3 regions of the Stenotrophomonas sp. TWI819 genome follow, and region 2 is predicted to be linked to each of the others. Evidence: predicted binding sites of a transcription regulator. Region 2 holds the regulator's gene; each other region holds the start of a gene.

Region 1 (3,273 bases), on a different contig from region 2:
ACCATCGATGACCGTGATGATGTCGCCGATCCGCTTGGACGAGGTTGAGATCTCGCGCATCGTGGACACCACATCCAGCACCACCTTGCCACCGTCGGAGGCGACGCCGCCAGCGCTGATGGCCAGCTGATTGGCCTGACGTGCGTGCTCGGCGTTCTGGCGCACGGTCGAGGTCAGTTCCTCCATGGACGCTGCGGTCTCCTCCAGATTGGCGGCCTGCTGTTCCGTCCGCCGGGAGAGATCGTTGTTGCCGCTGGCGATCTCCACGGCCGCGGTGTTGATGCTGCCCGCGGCAACCTGGATGCTGCCGATGATCGTGGTCAGCTGGCCGACGGTGCTGTTGGCATCGTCACGCATCTGCGCGAACACCCCTTGGAACTCACCGTCCATGCGCGCGGTGAGGTCACCGGCAGCGATCGCCTTCAGCAGTGCGGACAGCTTGCGCAGGTTCTCGTCGCTGACATGCATCATCAGGTTCAAGCGCTCGATCATCGCCTTGAACTCATGTTCGAACGCGGCTTCGTCGCCGCGCACGCTGAAGTCGCCCGCGGCCGCCGCCGAGCCCAGCATGCGGATCTGCGCATTGATGGCCGACAGGTTGCGCTTGGTGACCGCCATCGCCTCGGTAAAGCGCGCCTTGTCCCCGGGCAGCGCTTCCATGTCATCGCGAAGATCGCCAACCGCGTAGTGCTGCATCACATCGACCAGGCGCTGGGTCAGCGCGATGTTGCTGCCCACCACCGCATTGGTGCCGGCGGCGATGCGCCCGAAATCGCCCGGGAACGCGGTCTCGTCGATGCGGAAGTCGAGCTCGCCCTTATCGTGGCGCTGCGCCATCTCCTGCTGCGCCGCAGAGAATGCGCGCAGGCGATGGGCCATGGCGTCCATGCTGGACAGCAGCTGCCCGGTTTCGTCGCGGCCGGCCCTGCCAATCGGGGTATCGAAGCGCCCTTCGGCGATCGCACTGGAGACCGACATGGCCCGGCGCAGCGGCCCGGTCAGGCTGCGCGCGGTCAGCCAGGCCAGCAAGCCGCCGCAGAGCAGCGCCACCAGCGAGAAAACGATCATCAGCGTCCGCGACGTGGCGATGGCGGTATCGATCGCGGCGGCCCCATCGGCATTGCGCTTCACCTGCAGCTCCACCGCGTTCTGCAGGCTGGTGGACCGCGCCTGCATCAACGGCAGCGCCTCGCCGTAGAGCAGGCTTTTGGCGGCATCATCCTCGTTGGCCTTGGCCAGTTCGATGATCTGGTTGTGGATCGGCAGCGCCGCGGCGCGTGCGTCCTTGATCACCTGCTTGGCCGCCGTGCCCGACGCATCGTGCGGCATCGCATCGAGGGCCTCACTGCTCTTGGCGTAGTCGGCACGCGTGCTGGCGATATCGGCGAGGATCGCCTCGCCGTTGTCGGTACCGTTGAGGATCAGGTCACGAACATTGCGCTCATTCTCGAAATTGTCACGACGCAGGGCATACAACAGCTGCACTTTCTTGCTGTTCTGTTCCATCACATCCACCTGCCGGCCGATCTTGTCGGCCTGGTACAGCGCAAGCGAGGACGATGCGATCAGAAGGACAAGGATGAGACCAAAGCCGGCGGCCAGTTTTGCGCCGACATTGAGGTTGCGGAAGTAGTCCATTGCAGAGCTCTGTGAATTCGCCGATGACCGGCCTTCATTCCAGTTTCGGCGGCAATGTCAATATCTTTAATCGATAACAACATACGTATTCACTGTGCTGATCGTGGCGGATCGATGTGGCGGCCACCACAGACCCGCCCCTCCGCCTATGCGTTACTCTTCTGCCCGCCCCAAAACCTCGTCTACCGGATGGATTCACGGATGAAGCACTCCCCCGCTCTACTGGCGTCGGCACTGATGTGTGCTCTTGCCACCGCTTGTGCGGCCAGCGAAGGCGCCGCCGACAAGGCCACCGCCGTCGACTCGACCCTGCCCGAATGCCCCGTGGCTGCCGAACTCGCTGGCGGAAAGAGCATCGCCGCGTTCAACGCACTGCCACGCCAGTTGCAGGAGAACATGGACGATCACTGCAGCCCGGCGACAGTTTCGTCGATGATCCTCAGTCACGAGGGTGTGTGCCGGATCGGCAACGTGCCGATGACCGCCTCCAGCCTGACCACACTCAAGGACTCTGGCAAACCCGTCGCCTTGATGTTCATGGCCCCCTACCGGCCGGACACGCACGCGGCATTGCAGGCGTTGCTTGAGGCCCGCTATGCGAAGCTGCCGCTCTCCGCCTATCGGCGCAGCGTGCCGGTGCACCAGGAGCAGACGACCATCGTCAGCCAGCCGGGCGGCACGATGGTCATCCTTGGGAAACCATCAGAGGGAATGCCAGGCGCCTGGATGTCCAGCATCCAGCAGCTCGCTCCGGGCAATGTCGACCTCGTCAACCGCGATCTCAACCGCTGCCGTTGATGGCGTCGGGTTGATTATCGGGCCGCCAATCGCGCCAGGACGTCCGCGCGGCAAATGTCGAGAATCTCATCGGCCAGCGGCGCATCGTCCGGGCAGGACCTGGACAACACTACCGCGCCTACGGCCATGGCCATCAAGGCGATCCTGCGCGCACGTCCGTCCGGGCTGACGTCCACGCCTGGCTGAGCATCGTCGAGAGCGGGACGGTCCACCTGCGCATCAATACCGGCGGCAAAGGCCGCCTTGACCGATGCTGGCTGCCGCGCGGCGTCGGCGCACAGCGCGGCCATCGTGCAGCCCTGTCCCGGGTTGTCCCGGTGCTCGCGCGAAATGTAATAGCTCAGAAAATCTGCCAGCTCCATGCCTGCCGCGGCATCGGCAGACTGCGCCAGACCGCAGGCGGAAGCCTCGGCCATCAGGTCGGCCTTGGACCCGAAGTGCTTGTAAAAGCCACCGTGAGTAAAGCCGGCGGCCGCCATGAGATCTGCCACCCCCACGCCGTCGTAGCCCCGCTCCCTGAAGAGCGTGGAGGCGGTCTCGACGATGTGCGCCCGGTTGGCCTGCGCCTGTGCCTTGGTGACTTTCATGACGGGTTGTCTCTTGACGCTCTGCCTCTTTAGGCGCGCAGCTTACCACGGATAGATGACCACCATCATCAAACTGTTGACATCTAAGATTACGGTCATCATCATTGCCGCATTCCCGGACGACGCCACTGCCGGCCCGCCCGCGCCACCTCTCAACGATCACGACCCCGCACCCACCATGACGACCTCGACACTCTTCCAGCCTTACTCCCTTGGCCCGTTGACCCTGGCCAACCGCATCGTGATGGCC
Region 2 (3,273 bases):
CGCACCCTGCTGGTGCTGCCGGCCAACACCAGTTTCGGCGATATGGACGAGGTGGTCCGCCGCTTCAGCGCCGCCAACCCCCAGGGCGTGGTGCTGAGCAAGCTGGATGAGACCGGCCGCTTCGGTACCGCCCTGTCGGTGGCCGTCGACCACCGCCTGCCGATCACCTGGATCACCGATGGCCAGGACGTTCCTGAAGACCTGCACCGTGCCAGCGCGGCCAATCTTGTACTTCGCCTTGAAGATTTGCGCCGCGCGGCCGATATGCCCTGCAACCCGGAGTTGAACCATGCCGTCGCGTGAGTACGCCAAGCTGACCCAGACCTTCCCGTTGTCGGCTACCCGAAGCCAGCCGCTGGGCCCGGTCCGCACCATCGCCGTCACCGGCGGCAAGGGCGGCGTGGGCAAAACGAACGTTTCGGCCAATCTGGCCGTGGCGCTTGCCAGCATGGGCAAACGTACCCTGCTGCTGGATGCCGACCTGGCCCTGGCCAACGTCGATGTGATCCTGGGCCTGAAGCCGACCGTGACCCTGGCCGACCTGGTCGCCGGGCGCTGCACGCTGGAGGAGGTCATCATCGAAGGTCCCGGCGGCGTGCTGGTGGTGCCGGCCGCCTCGGGCCGCCGCAACATGGCCGAGCTGCAGCAGGCCGAGCACATCGGCCTGGTCAACGTGTTCTCCGAGCTGGAGCGCGAACTGGACATCATGGTCGTGGACACGGCCGCGGGCATCACCGACGGCGTGCTGACCTTCTGCCAGGCCGCCCAGGACACCGTGGTGGTGGTCTGCGACGAACCGGCCTCGATCACCGATGCCTACGCCCTGATCAAAGTCCTCTCGCGCGAACGCGGCGTGGACCGCATCCAGGTGGTCGCCAACATGGTGCGCGACCCGAATGAAGGCCGGGTGCTGTACGAAAAGCTGACCCGCGTCTGCGAGAAGTTCCTGGCCGATGTGTCGCTCAACTACCTCGGCTGTGTGCCGCAGGACGACTGGTTGCGCCTGTCGGTCCAGCGCCAGCAGCCGGTGGTGAAGGCCTACCCGTCCAGTCCGTCGGCGCTGGCCTTGACCGAGATCGCACGCCGTACCGCACGCTGGCAGGCCCCGACCGAGCCGCGGGGTGGCGTCGAGTTCTTCCTGGAACGCATCCTCAAGCAACGCGGGGTGACCGCATGAAAGGCGCCGCACAATACAAAGAGGTCCAGCGGGTCGCCGCGAACGAGTGCATTGCCCAGCACTCGGACCTGGTCCGCCGCATCGCCCACCATCTGGCGGCACGTCTGCCCGCCAGCGTGGAGGTCGACGACCTGATCCAGGCCGGCATGATGGGTCTGATCGAAGCGTCGCGCAGCTATGACGCCGACCAGGGCGCCTCGTTCGAGACCTATGCCTCGATCCGCATCCGTGGCTCGATGATCGATGAGATCCGCCGTGGCGACTGGGTGCCTCGCTCGGTCCATCGCCGGGCCCGCGACGCCGCCGCCACCATCCGCCGGCTCGAACAGAGCACCGGACGCGCCGCCAGCGCCACGGAAGTGGCGGCCGCGATGGACATGCCGCTGCCGGACTACCTGCGCCTGATGGAAGATGCCTCGCGCGGCCAGGTGCTGAGCCTGGAATCACGGATCGAGGACCAGGGCGAGCTGGACACCGTCGCCCAGGGCGGCCCGACCCCGCAGCAGGTGCTGGAGCGCGGTGAGTTCGGGCGTGAGCTGGGCAACGCGATCGGGCTGCTGCCCGAGCGCGAACAGCTGGTCCTGTCGCTGTACTACGAGCAGGAACTGAACCTGAAAGAGATCGGCGCCGTGTTGGGCGTCAGCGAATCGCGCGTGTGCCAGATCCATGGCCAGGCCGTGCTGCGCCTGCGTGGCCGACTGAAAATCTTCGAGGCGGCCGACGCCGGCCTCGAGAACCATTAAGACCGAGGAAAGAGCTTTGGACAAGAACATGCGTATCCTGATCGTCGACGATTTTTCGACCATGCGTCGTATCGTCAAGAACCTGCTGGGCGATCTGGGCTTCACCAACACGGCCGAAGCCGAGGACGGGCATGCCGCGCTGATGCTGTTGCAGAGCCAGCCGTTCGATTTCGTGGTCACCGACTGGAACATGCCGGTGATGACGGGCATCGACCTGCTCAAGGCCATCCGCGCCGACGCCAAGCTCAAGACGCTGCCGGTGTTGATGGTGACCGCTGAAGCCAAGCGCGAGCAGATCATCGAAGCGGCCCAGAACGGCGTCAACGGCTACATCATCAAGCCGTTCACCGCCCAGACCCTGGAAGAAAAGCTCGGCAAGATCTTCGAGCGTCTGGCGGCGAGCGCCTGATGGAAACCCTGAGCGACAAATCAGCGCTGGTGCAGCGCCTGCAGGATGCACTGGCCGCGCTGGAATCGGGTGACGAAGCCGCGTGGCGTCAGGAAATCGACGCACTCGCCGCGCTGCGTACCCAGCCGATGATGGCCGGGTTGAACCGGCTCGCCCGCGAACTTGGCCAGGCACTGGGCGAGCTGCCCAGCCTGCCCAGCGAAGCCGGCGAACTGGACGATGCCTGCGCACGCCTTGACCATGTGGTGGCGATGACCGAACAGGCCACCCACCGCACCCTGGACCTGGCCGAAGAATGCCGCACGCTCACCGAGCAGCTGCGCGCCAATGGCTTGACGGCCGACCAGGACCAGCAGCTGGACCGCATCCGCCACAACCTGACCGAGATCGCGCTCACCCAGAGCTATCAGGATCTCACCGGGCAGATCATCCGCCGCGTGGTGGGCATCGTGCGTCGCGTGCATGAGGGCTTCAGTGCCCTGGGCCTGCCGCCGCAGGACGACACCGCGCACAAGCGTGACAACGGCCTGGCCGGCCCGGCCGTGACCGGTCTGGACCGCCACCAGGTTTCACAGGTCGACGCTGACGACCTGCTCTCCGATTTGGGACTTTAACGATCATGAGTGCTGTTCCAGACGATATCGCTGCCGACTTCATCCTCGAGGCCCAGGAGATCCTGGATCGCCTCGGCGAACAGCTGGTGTCGCTGGAGCAGGCGCCCCAGGACAGTGACCAGCTCAACGCCGTGTTCCGCGGGTTCCACACGCTCAAGGGCGGCGCGGGCTTCCTCGGCATCCAGGCGATGGTGGAGCTGTGCCACGCCGCCGAGGAAACCCTGGGCATGGCACGCTCGGGCCAGGCCACGCTGCAGGCCCATCACTTCGATGCGGCCCAGCAGTCGCTGGATTACCTGCAGTCGATGCTGGATTCGGTCTCGGCCGGCA
Region 3 (3,273 bases), on a different contig from region 2:
GCTGCGGCAGGACGGTGAACAACCCGGGCAGCTGCACCAGCCCGCCGCCGCCGACGGCGGCATCGACCAGGCCGGCGATGAAGGCGATCGCCACCAACCAGAACAGCTCAGGGGGAACCATCTCAAGCACGGCGGGGCATCGCAACGCAGGGCGCGCAAGCATACGCCCGGTCATCGCGCGACAATACCCCCATGACCACCGTCTCTTCCGATCCCTGTCCCTGCGGCCGCCCGCTGGCCTACGCCGCCTGCTGCGGCCTTTACCATGCCGGCACCCCCGCGCCGGATGCCGAAGCGCTGATGCGCTCGCGCTACAGCGCCTACGTGCGGCACCTGGCCGACTACCTGCTGGCCAGCTGGCACCCGTCCACGCGCCCGGCCGAGCTCTCGCTGGCCGAAGCACCCGGCCAGCGCACCCGGTGGCTCGGGCTGACGATCCACGCCCACACCCGCTCAGATCCCGACCACGCCCAGGTGCGCTTCACCGCGCGCTACAAGGTCGGCGGCGGCAGTGCGGTGAAAATGCTGGAACACAGCCGCTTCGTCCGCGAAGACGGCCGCTGGTTCTATCTCGACGCGTTGCCCTGAGCCAGTGCGGTCGCGCGCACCGGCACGGTGCCCTGCTGGCCAAGTGCACGCACACAGTTGCGGCCGGCGTCCTTGGCCGCATACAGCGCCTGGTCGGCGGCCTTGATCACCGCCTGTGGACTGTCCGCCACCCGGCTGTCGGCCACACCGATGCTCACCGTCACCTGCACCACCGCGCCGTTGCCACCACGCCCACGTTGCAGCTGCCCCACCGCATCGTCGCGGCTGCGTGCGGCGCGGTCGCGCAGATGCATCCGCACCCCCTCGATCGTCGCGCGGACCTCTTCCACGGCCGCCACGCAGGCCGGGGCAGGGCGATCCAGGAACACCAGCGCGAATTCCTCACCGCCATAGCGGAACGCGCGGCCACCCCCGCCTACCTCGGCCAGTCGCGCGGCCACCAGCTTGAGCACGTCATCGCCGGCATCGTGGCCGTGGGTATCGTTGAAACGCTTGAAATGATCCACGTCCACCATCGCGATGGTGTAGGTGGCGCCCACGCGCTGCAGATATTCATTGAACGCGCGACGCCCGGGCAGGCCGGTGAGCTCATCGCGGAAGGCCATGTGGAATGCCTCCTGCAACATCGCCGAGACGATCAGCAGCAGCGCCATGCAGCTCACCGCCGGCAGCAGCGCCGGCGAGACGAACACCCGCGGCAGCAGCCACCACAGGCAGAGCAGGGCGATCAGCAGGGCGGTGTGCAGCGGGCGGGGGCGTCGCCAGGCCTGGACAGCCAAGGCCACCGTCGTAATGAGAAACAGCAGCGCCGGGAGTTGGGCCAGCGCATTCCAGTCGCTGGGCAGCCAGGCCAGGTGGCGATCGGATAGCAGCGCCTGCATGCCGTCGGGAACCTGCGTGGCCAACAGCAGGAAGATGCCCAGGGCCGTCCCGCTGACCACACCGCGCAGCAACAGGTCCTGGCGCAGCCGTCCGCGTTCGGGCCACAGCCCATGCAGCAGGAACAGCAGTGGCAGCCACCACGACACAGCATGGAAGATCAGCGGGGTCTGTGCCGAAACAACGCCATCGCGCAGGAACGTGCCGACCACACCATGCAGCAGGCAGAACGCCAAGGCGATGGCCAGCATCAGGCACAGCGCCCGGACGCGGTTGTAGATCAGCGCCAGGCCGACACCCAGGCAGGCCAGCACCATCGGCAGCAGGCGATGCACCGAACTGCCGGCTTCCGCCGCGGGGGTGGCGGCCCACAATCCCAGCGCCACCAGTACTGCAGGCAGCACGAACAGATAGTGACTGGGCTGGCGTAGCAGATGCGTCCGCAAGAGGGGGTCCACGTGGTGGCCGGCGCGCCGTGGCTGCAGCGTGCAAACCGGACTACACAGGCGATGGGTCTTCCCCGGTAGCGGCCTGCGCGTATTCAACTTGAGCCATGTCACCGAATCGATGCGGTGCCATGACGTGGCACTCACCCCGCCTGGTCGATCCTCACCGCAATGAATACCGCCGTCGCTGCCGCACTACCGCACACTGCCGCCCCGCCATCGCCGCTGGCCGTCCGCTACGCCACCGTGCGTGCACGCACGCTCGCGCTGGCTGCACCGCTCAGTGCCGAAGATGCCATGGTCCAGAGCATGCCCGACGCCAGCCCGGCGAAATGGCACCTGGCCCATACCACGTGGTTCTTCGAGCGCTTCGTGCTGGCGACCCGCCCCGGCTACGCCCCGATCGATGCGGACTGGCACTACCTGTTCAACAGCTACTACCAGAGCATTGGCCCGGCCCATGCACGCCCACAGCGCGGCCTGCTCTCGCGCCCCACGCTGGACGAGGTGCTGCACTTCCGCGCGGAGATCGATCAGCGTGTGCTCGCCGCACTGCAGGCCGGCAATCTGAGCGAGCAGGCCCAGCATCAGCTTCTGCTCGGCCTGCACCATGAGCAGCAGCACCAGGAATTGCTGTTGACCGACATCAAGCACGCGTTCTGGTCCAATCCACTGCAACCGGCGTACCGCACCGATCTCCCGGCAAGCCCGGCGCGTGCGCTGCCGCTGCAGTGGCGCAGCAGCCCGGAACGGATCGTGGAGATCGGCGCACCGGTGTGGCCCACCCAGTCGACGTTTGCGTATGACAACGAATCGCCGGTGCACCGCGCGCTGGTCCCGGCGCATGCGCTGGCCAACCGCCCGGTCAACAACGAGGAGTACCGTCAGTTCGTGCAGGCCGGCGGCTATCGCGAGCCGCGCTGGTGGATGAGCGAAGGCTGGACGCTGTGCCAGGAACAGCAGTGGCAGCACCCGCTGTACTGGGATGACGCGCTGGAGCGCGAGTTCACTCTGGGCGGCTGGCGCGCGCTCGATCCGCATGCACCGGTCTGCCACCTGAGCTATTTCGAAGCCGACGCCTACGCGCGTTGGTGCGACGCCCGCCTGCCCACGGAGTTCGAATGGGAAGCGGCGACGGCGGGCCGCGCCCTGCGTGGCCGCTTTGCCGATGCCGATCAGCTGCACCCGGGCGGCGCGGAGGAAGAGGGGGACATCGTCCAGTTGTTCGGCGATGTGTGGGAATGGACCAGCAGCGCCTACGGGCCCTATCCCGGCTTCCGTACCTTCCCGGGCAACCTGGGCGAGTACAACGGCAAGTTCATGTGTGGGCAGTGGGTGTTGCGCGGCGGAAGTTGTGCGACCCCGGCAGATCACCTGCGCGCCAGCTACCGCAACTTCT

The links. The regulator FliA, encoded in region 2, starts transcription of late flagellar genes. The targets are predictions, from matches to a motif close to TAAAGTTTNNCNNNCNNNGGCCGATAA.
Region 1: ABE463_RS00995 (methyl-accepting chemotaxis protein) is a predicted target of FliA. The motif match lies at 1,681-1,707, and genes of this name have one in related genera.
Region 3: ABE463_RS10985 (GGDEF domain-containing protein) is a predicted target of FliA. The motif match lies at 1,952-1,978, and genes of this name have one in related genera.

Annotation. Positions count from the first base shown of each region.
Region 1 is NZ_JBDJKY010000001.1:207,862-211,134, reverse strand. It holds gene ABE463_RS00995 (methyl-accepting chemotaxis protein) at 1-1,638, opposite strand, end outside; gene ABE463_RS00990 (hypothetical protein) at 1,840-2,436, shown strand; gene ABE463_RS00985 (TetR/AcrR family transcriptional regulator) at 2,451-3,023, opposite strand; gene ABE463_RS00980 (alkene reductase) at 3,202-3,273, shown strand, end outside.
Region 2 is NZ_JBDJKY010000008.1:29,652-32,924, forward strand. It holds gene flhF (flagellar biosynthesis protein FlhF) at 1-303, shown strand, start outside; gene ABE463_RS12225 (MinD/ParA family protein) at 290-1,177, shown strand; gene ABE463_RS12230 (RNA polymerase sigma factor FliA) at 1,174-1,920, shown strand; gene cheY (chemotaxis response regulator CheY) at 1,937-2,329, shown strand; gene ABE463_RS12240 (protein phosphatase CheZ) at 2,329-2,943, shown strand; gene ABE463_RS12245 (chemotaxis protein CheA) at 2,949-3,273, shown strand, end outside.
Region 3 is NZ_JBDJKY010000006.1:296,190-299,462, forward strand. It holds gene ABE463_RS10975 (TSUP family transporter) at 1-130, opposite strand, end outside; gene ABE463_RS10980 (YchJ family metal-binding protein) at 193-588, shown strand; gene ABE463_RS10985 (GGDEF domain-containing protein) at 567-1,874, opposite strand; gene egtB (ergothioneine biosynthesis protein EgtB) at 2,046-3,273, shown strand, end outside.